4 regions of the Aquamicrobium sp. genome follow, and region 3 is predicted to be linked to each of the others. Evidence: predicted binding sites of a transcription regulator. Region 3 holds the regulator's gene; each other region holds the start of a gene.
What was found. The regulator LexA, encoded in region 3, represses DNA repair genes until DNA is damaged. The targets are predictions, from matches to a motif close to TGTTCNNNNTGTGTTCNG.
Positions count from the first base shown of each region.

Region 1 (3,205 bases), on a different contig from region 3:
ATCGCACTACATCAACGGCCGGTACGTCGATGACGAGCAGGGCCGGCCGCTGGAGGTCATCTACCCGGCCACCGGCGAGGCGATCGCCAGGCTTCATGCCGCCACGCCCAACATCGTCGAGCTGGCGGTGGAGGCCGCGCGCGCCGCGCAGGACGAGTGGGCGCGCGTGCGCCCGGCCGAGCGCGGCCGCATCCTGCGCCGCGCCGCCGACATCCTGCGCGCCCGCAACGACGAGCTCGCCCGGCTGGAGACGCTGGACACCGGCAAGCCGGTGCAGGAAACCGAGGTCGCCGACCCGGCCAGCGCCGCCGAGGCGCTGGAGTTCTTCGGCGGCGCGGTCGCCGCCTTCCACGGCGACTATGTCGATTTCGGCGGCGGGCCGTTCGCCTATACAAGGCGCGAGCCGCTCGGCGTGTGCGTCGGCATCGGCGCCTGGAACTATCCGATCCAGGGCGTGGGCTGGAAATCGGCCCCGGCGCTCGCCATGGGCAACGCCATGGTGTTCAAGCCGTCGGAGAACACGCCGCTCTCGGCGCTGGCGCTGGCCGAGATCTACACCGAGGCCGGGCTGCCGGACGGCCTGTTCAACGTGGTGCAGGGTTTCGGCGAGGTCGGATCGGCGCTCGTCACGCACCCCGAGGTCGCCAAGGTGTCGCTGACCGGCTCGGTGCCGACGGGCCGCAAGGTGCTGGCCGAGGCCGGCGCGCGGATGAAGCACGCGACGATGGAGCTCGGCGGCAAGTCGCCGCTGATCGTCTTCGACGACGCCGATGTCGAGAACGCCGTCGGCGGGGCGATGCTGGCCAATTTCTATTCGACCGGGCAGGTCTGCTCGAACGGCACCCGCGTCTTCGTGCAGGAAGGTATTTATGACCGCTTCCTCGAACGGCTGACCGAACGCACGGCGAGGATCAGGATCGGCGATCCGCTCGACCCGGCGACCCAGATGGGACCGCTGATCAACCGGGCGCAGCTCGACAAGGTGAGAAGCTATATCGCCATCGGCCAGGAGGAGGGGGCGCGGCTCCACCATGGCGGCGGCGAGCCGCAGCTGCAGGGCTTCGAGGGCGGGTTCTTCATCGAGCCGACCATCTTCACCGGGGTGCGCGACGACATGCGCATCGCCCGCGAGGAAATCTTCGGCCCGGTGATGAGCGTCCTCACCTTCCGCGAGGAGGGCGAGGCGATCGAGCGCGCCAACGACACCGAGTTCGGCCTGTCGGCCGGGGTGTTCACGCTCAACCTGCCGCGCGCCCACCGGGTGATCGCGGAGCTGAAAGCGGGAAGCTGCTGGATCAACCACTACAATCTGGCGCCCGTCGAGCTTCCCTTCGGCGGCTTCCGGCAGTCGGGCGTCGGACGGGAAAATTCGCTCGCCGCTCTGGCGCATTATTCCCAGTTGAAGTCGGTCTATGTCGAGACGGGCGACGTCGACAGCCCCTACTGATCTTTATCGCTTTTCGTCGTCTTCGACACTTGCGGGCAGGGCATGCGGGCGCTATAAGCCCGCCCTGTCGGTCGCGGAGTGTAGCGCAGCCTGGTAGCGCACCTCGTTCGGGACGAGGGGGTCGGAGGTTCGAATCCTCTCACTCCGACCAACATTTTATAAAATCCCGAAAACCCTGAAAATCCATCGCCTTGCCGGCTCCTGCTCATGCAATGCGGGCGCAACCCGGCTGCGCGCGAAGCCGCTTCAGGGCCTGCATCAGGGCGATGTGGCGGTTCAGGTCGTAGCTCCAGTGCCGCCTGAGGCCGCGCAGGCGCTCGCGCTCGACGAGGCGGGCGAGCCGGCGGCGCAGGCGGTCCTTCTCCTGCGGCGCGGCGGCGAGCGCTTCCGCGAGGTCGACGCCGCAGGCGAGGAAGAAGGCGACGGCCTGCCGCGCCTCCTCCGTCTCGCGCCGCTTCCGCGCCGAGAAGGCGCGCGTTTCGTCATCAAGTCCAGCCATCGAATGCTCCGCTGCGGAAAGTGCCCGGCAATCTTCCGGGCTGGCGGGCGGGCGTGGACAAAGCCTGGCGGGCGCGATGGGGACGGTGGGGAAAACAGACGCGGAATCAACAGGAAGGGAAATTCTCCCGAGTAATCAGTTCTCTATTTGTTCACTTTCAACGGCATCCCTGATATAAGAAGATATTCCTATGAATAACGGGGGCGCAGGTGCGTGCAGCGAAGGTGAAATGGCGGGGAGCCCGATCCGGCGAGGAGAAGGACCCGGCCCGGCGTGACGGGCAGCTTCGCGCCGACGCCGAAAAAGGCGGGAATGGAACCGACGGCCGGGCGGATTCCGGCTCGGGCCGGTCCGGCGGCGTGGGGAAATCCCGTCCGCGGGCTGTGCCGGCCGCCGCGGCGGCGTCGCCCGACGCAGCGCGCGACCATGTTCTCGCCGCCTGCGAGGGCGTCATCGACATCGCCGCCATATTGTTCAACGTGTCGGGCAAGGATTTGCGCAGCCCCCGCCGCTCGACGCTCGCGGTGAGCAGGGTGCGCCAGATCGCCATGTATGCGGCGCATGTGCGGCTCGGCTTCACCATGGGCGAGGTCGGGCTGGGATTCGGCCGCGACCGCACCACCGTGCTCCACGCCTGCCACCAGATCGAGGATCTGCGCGAGGATGAGGAGTTCGACGACATCGTCGCGCGGGTCGAGCAGGTCATCGCGGTGGCCTTCGGCAAGCGCGCGCAGGACTGACGGCATGACGGACAGGGTGACAGAGCCAGGCCGCGCCGGCGTGCGCGTGTTGCGTTTCCTCGCCGGGGGCGAGGCGCGCCTGAGGCCGGCGGCCGCGCCGGGGCTGTGGCTGCTCGAGCGCGGCGAGAAGGGGACGATGGCGGTCGATGCGGCTCTGCTCGCCGCGCTGGAAGAGCGCGGCATGGCGGCGCGGCACGGGCAGGCGCTGGCCCTGGCGGCGGCGGGCCGGGCGGCGCTGCACCATGGTGCCGTCGAGCGAAGCGAGCCGTTGCTGGCCGCACCCCGCGAGCCGGGACACACCGTTATCGAGACCCGCGATGGCTACGACACCGTCACCGTCAACTGGTCGGAATCGCCGCTGGGGCTCCTGCATAGGCGCAAGGGCAAGGACGGCAAGCCGTTCATCGACGCGCGCGAGTTCCGCGCCGGCGAGCGGCTGCGGGCGGACTATACGAGGGGACAGATGATGCCGCGCCTCGGCGTCAACTGGGACGCGGCCGGCTCGGCCGGGCGGCGGCG
Region 1 covers NZ_JAMLIE010000001.1:1,833,931-1,837,135, forward strand. The annotation lists gene betB (betaine-aldehyde dehydrogenase) at 1-1,447, shown strand, start outside; tRNA gene M9945_RS09120 (tRNA-Pro) at 1,522-1,598, shown strand; gene M9945_RS09125 (cytoplasmic protein) at 1,653-1,946, opposite strand; gene M9945_RS09130 (helix-turn-helix domain-containing protein) at 2,156-2,686, shown strand; gene M9945_RS09135 (DUF6456 domain-containing protein) at 2,691-3,205, shown strand, end outside.
Region 1: the regulator LexA is predicted to act here: its motif matches at 2,084-2,101, upstream of M9945_RS09125 (cytoplasmic protein).

Region 2 (3,205 bases), on a different contig from region 3:
CGCTTGGTCACCTTGTCGGTCGAGGTCAGGATCATGTCGATGTCGCGGGTCGCCTGCGAGAAATGCCCCTGCAGCTTGCGCACGCGGTCGTCGAGCCGGCCGACATCCTCCATCAGCCGCACCACCTCGTGCTGGATCAGGTGCGCCTGCTCGCGCATGCGCGCATCCTTCAGCACCGCCTGGATCACCTGAATGGACAGCATCAGCAGCGAGGGCGAGACGATGACGATGCGGGCGCGGTGCGCCTTCTGCACCAGCCCCTCGAAATCCTCGTGGATGCCGGCGAAGATCGATTCCGACGGCACGAACAGGAAGGCGGTGTCCTGCGTCTCGCCTTGAATCAGGTATTTGTCGGCGATCGCCTTGATATGCACCTCGACGTCGCGGCGGAACGCCTGCGTGGCAAAGCGGTGGGCGTCTGGGTTCTCGGCCTCGGCGGCGGCGCGGATCGCGTTCCACGATTCGAGCGGGAACTTGGCGTCGATGACGAGGTCGGGCGCGCCGTTCGGCATCCTGACGAGACAGTCGGGCCGGTTGCCGTTGGAGAGCGTCGCCTGGAATTCGTAGGCGCCCTTGGGCAGGCCGTCGGCGATGATGGCCTCCATGCGGCTCTGGCCGAACGCGCCGCGCGTCTGCTTGTTGGACAGGATCTGCTGGAGTTGCACCACCTGCCCGGCGAGCGACTGGATGTTGGTCTGCGCCGTGTCGATGACGGCGAGCCGTTCCTGAAGCTTGGCAAGGTTCTCGTGGGTCGAGCGCGTCTGCTCGGTCAGCGACTGGCCGAGGCGCGAGGTCATGCCGTCGAGCCGTTCGCCGATGGCTTTCGTCAGCTCGGCCTGCCGGCTGCCGAACACCTCGGCCAGCGCGCCCATGCGCCCCTGCATCTCGGCCTGCGCGCGGGCGATTCCCGTCATGCGCTCCTCGGCCTCGCGCGCCCGCTCCGCCGCCTCGACCGCGGCCTCAGCCCGCGCCTTGCCGGCGCGCCACAGGCCGAAGGAAAGGGCGAGCACGAGGATAACCACCAGCGCGCCGGCAGCCGCCAGCGCGTGGCCGAGCGTGATCACGCTCGCGCCGAGCTGCGCGACCGGCATCGAAAACAGCGAGGAAAGATCGTCCATCGCGGCAGGATAGACGATTCGAACGCCGCACATAAGATCAAAGAGTGAACAAATCCGCGGGCACGTCCTGAAAGCCGTTGACGCGTGGCAAGCGCGCGATTACCTGACGGGCCATGATACGGCCTCTCGTCATCCTTCCCGATCCCGTCCTGCGCCAGGTTTCCAAACCCGTCGAGCGCGTCGACGACGCGTTGCGCCTGCTCGCCGACGACATGCTGGAGACGATGTACGACGCGCCGGGCATCGGCCTCGCGGCGATCCAGATCGGCGTGCCGCTGCGGCTTCTGGTCATCGACCTCGCCAAGGACGACCAGCCGAAGGCGCCGCATGTCGTGATCAACCCGCAGATCGTGGCGCATGGCGACGAGCCGTCCGTCTACGAGGAAGGCTGCCTGTCGATCCCGGACTATTACGCCGAGGTCGAGCGGCCGGCGACGGTGACGGTCGCCTATCTCGACCGCGACGGCAAGGAGCGGACGCTTCAGGCCGACGGGCTGATGGCGACCTGCCTCCAGCACGAAATCGACCATCTGAACGGCGTGCTGTTCATCGACCACATCTCCAAGCTCAAGCGCGACATGGTCGTGCGCAAGTTCAGGAAGCTCGCCAGGGACAAGCCCGCGCCCAGCCGGCTCGCGGTCTAGGGCCTCGGCGATGACGCTGCGCGTCGTCTTCATGGGCACGCCGGAGTTTTCGGCGGCGACGTTGCGGGCATTGGCCGGGGCTGGCCACGACATCGCCGCTGTCTATTCTCAGCCGCCGCGCCCGGCCGGGCGGCGCGGGCTGGAGCTGACGAAATCGCCCGTCCACCTGGCCGCCGAAGAGCTCGGCATCGAGGTGCGCACGCCGCGCTCGCTGAAGGGGGCGGAGGAGCAGGAGGCGTTCCGCGCGCTTGCCGCCGATGTCGCGGTCGTCGTCGCCTACGGCCTTTTGCTGCCGAAAGCCATCCTCGAAGGGACGCGGCTCGGGGCCTATAACGGCCACGCCTCGCTGCTGCCGCGCTGGCGCGGGGCCGCGCCGATCCAGCGCGCGATCATCGAAGGTGACGCCGAGACCGGCATGATGGCGATGAAGATGGACGAGGGGCTGGACACCGGCCCGGTGGCGCTGACGAGCCGCGTTGCCATCGGCCCCGACATGACGGCAGGCGAGTTGCACGACGCGCTGATGACGACGGGCGCGGCGCTGATGGTGCGCACGCTGGCGGCGCTGGAGAAAGGCGAGCTGACGCTGACGCCCCAACCGCAAGACGGCGCGACCTACGCGAAAAAAATCTCCAAGGAAGAGACGCGCATCGACTGGTCGATACCGGCAAGCGAAGTCCACAACCGGATTCGCGGCCTCTCGCCCTTCCCCGGCGCGTGGTGCGAGATGGAGGCGGGCGGCAAGGTGGAGCGCGTGAAGCTCCTGCGCTCGACGCTGGCGGCGGGCAGCGGCCGGCTAGGCGAAATCCTCGACGACGCGCTGACCGTCGCCTGCGGCGAGGGCGCGGTGCGGCTCATCGAAGTGCAGCGCGCCGGCGGCAGGGCGATGAACGCCACGGATTTCCTGCACGGCGCCAAGCTGGGCAAGGGGGATTTCCTGTCGTGACCACCGCGTCCTGAGCCATGCCGCGCTATCGCCTCGACATCGAATATGACGGCCGCTTCTATGCCGGCTGGCAGCGGCAGGCCGACCTGCCCACGGTGCAGGAGGCGATCGAGAAGGCGCTCCTCGCCTTCACCGGCGAGGCGGTGACGATCCGCGGCGCGGGCCGCACCGACGCCGGGGTCCACGCCACGGGGCAGGTCGCGCATGTCGACCTTTCCCGCGATTGGCAGGCGGACAAGGTGCAGGGCGCGCTCAACGCGCATCTTGGCCTTGCCGGCGAGCATGTGGCGGCGCTTGCCGTCTCCGCGGTCGGCGAGGAGTTCGACGCCCGCTTCTCGGCCAGGGCGCGGCACTATCTCTATGTCATTCTCAACCGCCGCGCCCCGGCAGCGCTGCTGCGCGGCAATGTCTGGCATGTGCCGAAGCGCCTCGACACTGAAGCGATGCACGCGGCGGCGCAGCGGCTCCTCGGCAAGCACGACTTCACCACCTTCCGC
Region 2 covers NZ_JAMLIE010000001.1:1,200,623-1,203,827, reverse strand. The annotation lists gene M9945_RS05890 (DNA recombination protein RmuC) at 1-1,118, opposite strand, end outside; gene def (peptide deformylase) at 1,232-1,762, shown strand; gene fmt (methionyl-tRNA formyltransferase) at 1,773-2,708, shown strand; gene truA (tRNA pseudouridine(38-40) synthase TruA) at 2,726-3,205, shown strand, end outside.
Region 2: the regulator LexA is predicted to act here: its motif matches at 1,152-1,169, upstream of M9945_RS05890 (DNA recombination protein RmuC).

Region 3 (3,205 bases):
CAACCGGCCGGTTCCCTATGAGGGACCGAACGGCATCAGGGCGCTGCTTGAGGGCATGCAGGGCCTGCTCGGCTGGGAGCCGATCATCGACGCCGGCAACGTCATCGGCCTCGTGGAGCCGACGGGGCAGGGGGCGATCAGCCTCGAGCCGGGCGGGCAGTTCGAGCTGTCCGGCGCGCCGGTGGAGACGCTGCACCAGACCTGCCGCGAGGGCAACGCCCATCTCGCGCAGCTGCGCGAGGTCGCCGAGCCGCTCGGCATCCGCTTCCTCGGCCTCGGCGGCAGCCCGAAATGGACGCTTGCCGAGACCCCGCGCATGCCGAAATCGCGCTACGACATCATGACCGCCTACATGCCGAAGGTCGGCAGCCGGGGGCTGGACATGATGTACCGCACCTGCACCATCCAGGTGAATCTCGACTTCTCCTCGGAAGCCGACATGCGGCGCAAGATGCAGGTGTCGCTCAAGCTGCAGCCGCTGGCGACGGCGCTGTTCGCCAACTCACCCTTCACCGAGGGGCGGCCGAACGGCCTGCAAGCTGGCGCGGCGACATCTGGCGCGACACCGACAACCAGCGCTCGGGCGTTCTCGAATTCTGCTTCTCGCCCCGGTTCGGCTTCGCCGACTATGTCGAATGGGCGCTCGACGTGCCGATGTACTTCATCATCCGCGACGGGCGCTATTTCGATGCCACTCACGTCACCTTCCGCCAGTTCATGAACGGCGCGCTGCGGGGCGAGGTGAGCGACGGCCTGCCGACCATGGGCGACTGGGCCAACCACCTTTCGACGCTGTTTCCCGACGTGCGGCTCAAGCGATTCCTCGAGATGCGCGGCGCCGACGGCGGGCCGTGGCGGCGCATCTGCGCCCTGCCGGCGTTCTGGGTCGGGCTGCTCTACGACGCAGCCGCGCTCGACGAGGCCGAGGCGCTGACGAAGGACTGGACGTTCGCCGAGGTGGTGGCGATGCGTGATGCCGTCCCGGCGCAGGCGCTCGCCACGCCGTTCCGCAACGCGACGCTGCGCGAGATCGCGCGCGAGGCGCTGGCGATCTCGCGCCGGGGGCTGGCGGCGCGGGCGCGCACCAACGGCGAAGGCAGCGACGAGACCGGCTTCCTTGCCCCGCTCGACGAGGTGGTGGCGCGCGGCACGACCAGCGCCGAAGAAATGCTCAACGCCTACCGGACGCGCTGGGGCGGCTCGATCGAACCCGCTTTTCTCGAATACGCGTACTGAAGCGTTTCGCGTCTTGTCCGCTCCGCAGGAGGGCGATCTTCGACCCTCGCGCCGCCCCTCATCCGCCCTTCGGGCACCTTCTCCCCGTAAACGGGGAGTAGAGGGTTCTCATCCCCGCTTTCGCTAATCGCAAGCGTGGCAGAACGGCGTGAACATGCGGCCGGTTCTCTTTTCCGTTCACGGAAGAAAGGCGAGGGCCGGGCAAACAAGGAGGATTGCACCTCTATGCCGGCCCGAAGACATCGGGGGTATCCCGGTCCAAACCCATCAGGGCCGTTCGGATCCGCCCCACTTCGGGCGCGAGGCGTCAGTAGCGGCGGATCAAACCGACCAGCTTGCCCTGTACCTTGACCCGGTCGGGGCCGAAGATGCGCGTCTCGTAGGCCGGGTTGGCAGCTTCCAGCGCGATGGTGTCGCCCTTGCGGCGGAACCGCTTCAGCGTGGCTTCCTCGTCGTCGACCAGGGCGACGACGATCTCGCCCGGGCTCGCCGTCTGGCAGTTGCGGATGATGACGGTGTCGCCGTCGAGAATGCCGGCCTCGATCATCGAATCGCCCTTGACCTCGAGCGCGTAGTGCTCGCCGCTGCCGAGCATGTCGGGCGAGACGCCGATGGAATGGGTCTGGTTCTGGATCGCGGCGATGGGAACGCCGGCGGCGATACGGCCCATGACTGGGATGCCGACCAGCGCGGCGCCGTCATTGTCGTTCCCGGTGGGCGCCCGCGGCGCGGGCGCGGCGGCGCGGCCGAGGCTGCCCTGTATGACGCTGGGCGAGAACTTCTTCGCCGCGTTAAGGCCGGGGGCGATCGAATCGGGCAGGCGCAGGACCTCGAGCGCGCGGGCGCGGTTCGGCAGGCGGCGGATGAAGCCGCGCTCCTCCAGCGCCGTGATCAGGCGGTGGATGCCCGACTTGGACGCAAGGTCGAGCGCCTCCTTCATCTCGTCGAAGGAGGGGGGAATCCCGGTCTCCTTCAGCCGCTGATGGATAAAGAGGAGCAGTTCGTGTTGCTTGCGCGTGAGCATCCCGGCCCTTTCGGGAATCGATCCTAAACAAAACAGGAACAATCTATATCTGTTCCTTTTGTGTTCTGCAAGGACTTATACGATAAGGCGGTCAGCGGACGGTAGCGGCCTTGCGTCGTTCCGCAGCCGCAGCGATCTCGCGGATTTCGGTGGCGACCGTCGTGAACTCGGTTATCAGATGCGCCGCGACCGTCCGGACGGTAGGCCAGTTCTGCCGTTCGCGATGGATGAGCAGGCCGACCTCGCTCTGCCGCAGCCCCGGTTCCTGAAGCGGTATGTGGACGAGTTCGCCGGACTGTAACCCCCGCATGAAGTCGACCGGCGTGAAGAATCCAACGGCCTTTGCGTACCGCCAGAGCGTCGAGGAGGCATTCTTTCCGATCGCGGTCATGATCAACACGATTCCGGTGGTCGCGAAGGCCGATCCTGGTGCTGCTGCTGGGCAACGGCATGGAGCCCAAGATCGCCATCGCGGATCTGATCTGCCTTGACAGTCGTGATCGGCGCAATCGTCGGCGAATGGATCGGGGCGGAAATTCATCGTCGTGTCGGTCTGCGTGCGGAAAGCCTGCCGCTGCTTTGTCGATGGCTGCTGTAGCCACTATACGCTGCTGGTTCGCGGACGTTCGTGAGCGGGCTAAAAAAAATTATACCGGGATGGATGTTGAGTATTTTACTCTCTTTAGTGCAAAATGAGATGATGAATTATATACAGATTTATGTTGAAGAATATTATTCATGAGAAAATCATGAAATTCATTTATATTTTCAAGAATAAATATTATTAAATAATCCCATTCTCCAGATATAGAATAACATTCTATAGCATTTGTGCTATTATTGATAAATTCTTCAAATTTAGTCCTCGCTTCATGGTCGTGTGATTTCATTTTTATCTGACATATAACAGTTATTCCCTTATTGACTTTCTCCGGATCGACCAAG
Region 3 covers NZ_JAMLIE010000002.1:224,171-227,375, forward strand. The annotation lists partial or broken gene M9945_RS13635 (glutamate--cysteine ligase) at 1-1,236, shown strand, start outside; gene lexA (transcriptional repressor LexA) at 1,544-2,260, opposite strand; gene M9945_RS13645 (hypothetical protein) at 2,352-2,651, opposite strand; gene M9945_RS13650 (Lrp/AsnC ligand binding domain-containing protein) at 2,908-3,150, opposite strand.

Region 4 (3,205 bases), on a different contig from region 3:
GCGCTGGCTTTCGCCGCCCGACAGCGTGCCCGAATTGCGCGACAGCGTCAGGTAATCGAGGCCGACATCGTTGAGGAAGCGCAGCCGCTCGCGGATTTCCTTCAGGATGCGCGTCGCGATCTCGTTCTGCTTGTCGGAAAGCTTCTCCGGCAGCTCGGTGAACCACCGATCCGCCTTGCGGATCGACATTTCCGTGACCTCGCCGATATGCAGGCCGCCGACCTTGACCGCCAGCGCCTCGGGCTTGAGGCGATAGCCGTTGCAGGCCGGGCAGGGCGTCGACGACATGAACCGCTCGATCTCCTCGCGCATCCACGCCGATTCCGTCTCCTTCCAGCGCCGCTCGAGGTTCGGGATCACGCCCTCGAAGGTCTTCGAGGTCTTGTAGGCGCGCACGCCGTCATCATAGGCGAACTCGATCCGGCGCTCGCCGGTGCCGTGGAGGATCGCGTTCTTCGCCTCGTCGGAAAGCTCGCGCCAGCGGTCGCCGACCTTGAAGCCGTAGACCTTGCCCAGCGCCTCCAGCGTCTGGAGGTAATAGGGCGAGGTCGACTTCGCCCACGGCGCCACCGCGCCTTCGCGCAAGCTGACATGCTCCTCCGGCACGACGAGGTCGGCGTCGATGGCGCGCTGGGTGCCGAGGCCGTCGCAGGCCGAGCAGGCGCCGAACGGGTTGTTGAACGAGAACAGCCGCGGCTCGATCTCGGGAATAGTGAAGCCCGAGACGGGACAGGCGAATTTCTCAGAGAAAAGAATGCGTTCGTGGGTTTCGTTCTTGGACTTGTTGACCGCGTCCTCGCCGGTCTGGCCTTCGGGCAGCGGCTTGTCGGCGAACTCGGCGACCGCGATGCCCTCGGCGAGCTTCAGCGCCGTTTCGAGCGAATCCGCCAGCCGCGAGGCGATGTCGCCGCGCACGACGAGGCGGTCGACCACCACGTCGATGTCGTGCTTGTACTTCTTGTCGAGCGCCGGCACGTCGGCGATCTCGTAGAAGACGCCGTCGACCTTGACGCGCTGAAAGCCCTTCTTCTGGAGCTCGGCGAGCTCCTTGCGGTATTCGCCCTTGCGCCCGCGCACGATCGGCGCGGTGATGTAGAGCCGCGTGCCTTCCTCCAGCGCCAGCACGCGGTCGACCATCTGGCTGACCGTCTGGCTCTCGATCGGCAGGCCGGTCGCCGGCGAATAGGGCACGCCCGCCCGCGCGAACAGCAGGCGCATATAGTCGTAGATTTCCGTCACCGTGCCGACGGTGGAGCGCGGGTTCTTCGAGGTCGTCTTCTGCTCGATGGAGATCGCCGGCGACAGCCCGTCGATCTGGTCGACGTCGGGCTTCTGCATCATTTCGAGAAACTGGCGCGCATAGGCCGACAGGCTCTCGACATAGCGGCGCTGGCCCTCGGCATAGATGGTGTCGAAGGCGAGCGACGACTTGCCGGAGCCGGACAGGCCGGTCATCACGATCAGCCGGTCGCGGGGCAGGTCGAGGTCGATGTTCTTGAGGTTGTGCTCGCGCGCGCCGCGAATGGAGATGAATTTGTGGTCCGCCATGACCTCTGTGCCGCCTTGGGATCGGGAAGCCGGGGCGAGAGCGCGCCAGGCAGGCTCCATATGGCGATTGCGCCTTGCCCCGTCCAGACGCCGCCGCGAAACCTTGCTCGCTTTTCGCGCTTTGCGCCGAAGATGGCAAGCGAAAAGAACAGAAAGCGAACATATTTTTGCCGCCAGCGGCGGCCGGCATCGGCCCTTGGGAGGCAGAAGGCATCACGATTTGTTGCAGCCGCCGGTCCGGCGGTTGACCCCGCGGCCCGCTGCGCTAGACTTCTTTGCGTGCCGGATGCAGCTCGCCGCCGCCGTTGTCCTCGATGCCGAACGGCGTCGGAAACGGCAGGCCGCTCGAGCGCGACGGCGCGATGGCGAAACCGGAAAGAGGAGGGAGCCATGACTCCACCGGACCAGTCGAAGAGGTTCCACCAGGACGTGGAACCGCGGCGATAGAAGCGGCATCGACGCGTCCCCGACGCGCGATGAGGCCTTCGCCGTTTCCCCTTACAATCTGACGATCGGTCGGATCATCGGGCGGCGACCCGAGACGCATCCGAAAATGAAGCCGGCTTCGTTCCGGCGCAAGGCAAGGCCGGGTGACGACCGGCAGGACGCCGAAAAAAGAAAGCCCCGTGCGCCGGAACGGCCACGGGGCATTTTCGTCGATGCGGCCGTCTTCGCTTCTTATGGGAAGCCGTGCCGCATGAAAGGGCGGAAGCGGAGATTTCTCGCCGCTCGCCGCCCGCCGCATCACCAGTGGAAGTTGACGCCAACCTTGAACGTGTGGACCCGGGTCCGCGCGCTGACCTCAAGGCCGCTATCGACCGTATAGGTACTGCGGCCGAGATCGTAATAGAGATATTCCCCCTTCGCGGACCACGCGTCGGAAAAGGCCATTTCCGCGCCCGCGCCGGCTGTCCAGCCCACCCGGGTCTTGCGCTCGCCGGCTGTTACGCCGCCCAACTCCGTCTCGATCCGCACGCTGCCAAGCCCGAGGCCTGCGGTGCCGTACAGCAGCACATTGTCGAACGCGTAGCCCGCGCGGCCACGCACCGAACCGAGCCAGCCTATGTCCGAGTTGCAGGAGTAAGTGGGAGACGGGCAAGGCGTATCGCCGTCGATATCGGCGTAGGAGAGATCGGCCTCGCCGCCGAAGACCCAGGCGCCGTTCTGGACGTTATAACCGGCCTGGACGCCACCGAAAGCGCCGCTGCCGCTATGGCTGGCGGCGCCGCCAACCACGTACTGCCAGCCGATCCGGCTGCCGGCGCCGCCGCCATGAAGGCCGACATAGAAGCCGGTCCAGTCGAAAACCGTCGGCGCGGTGGTATCCACGAACTGATCCGCGGCGCTGGCAGGGGTGGCGATCATCAGTGCCGCCGCTGCGGCACTTGCAAGAAAGTAGCTGCGCATTTTGGGGGCTCCCGCTCACTGTATTGGCGCAGCATCATCCCGCGCGCCGCCGGCGACAACGGATTCTTGAGTGTCGCGCCGTCCTCCTTCTCCGATCTGCGACAAACTGTCACATAGGCGCAACAACTGTTACCCCGATGCAACATTCCAAGCCGCCCGCTCCCTCCTCGGAAGAAGGCGGAAACGGCGATCGTGCCTGGGGGAAACGGCCGGAAAGCGCGTTCGTGCGTGGCAACGCGGCCGATTCGGG
Region 4 covers NZ_JAMLIE010000007.1:33,361-36,565, reverse strand. The annotation lists gene uvrA (excinuclease ABC subunit UvrA) at 1-1,548, opposite strand, end outside; gene M9945_RS22130 (hypothetical protein) at 1,814-2,296, opposite strand; gene M9945_RS22125 (outer membrane protein) at 2,293-2,955, opposite strand.
Region 4: the regulator LexA is predicted to act here: its motif matches at 1,693-1,710, upstream of uvrA (excinuclease ABC subunit UvrA).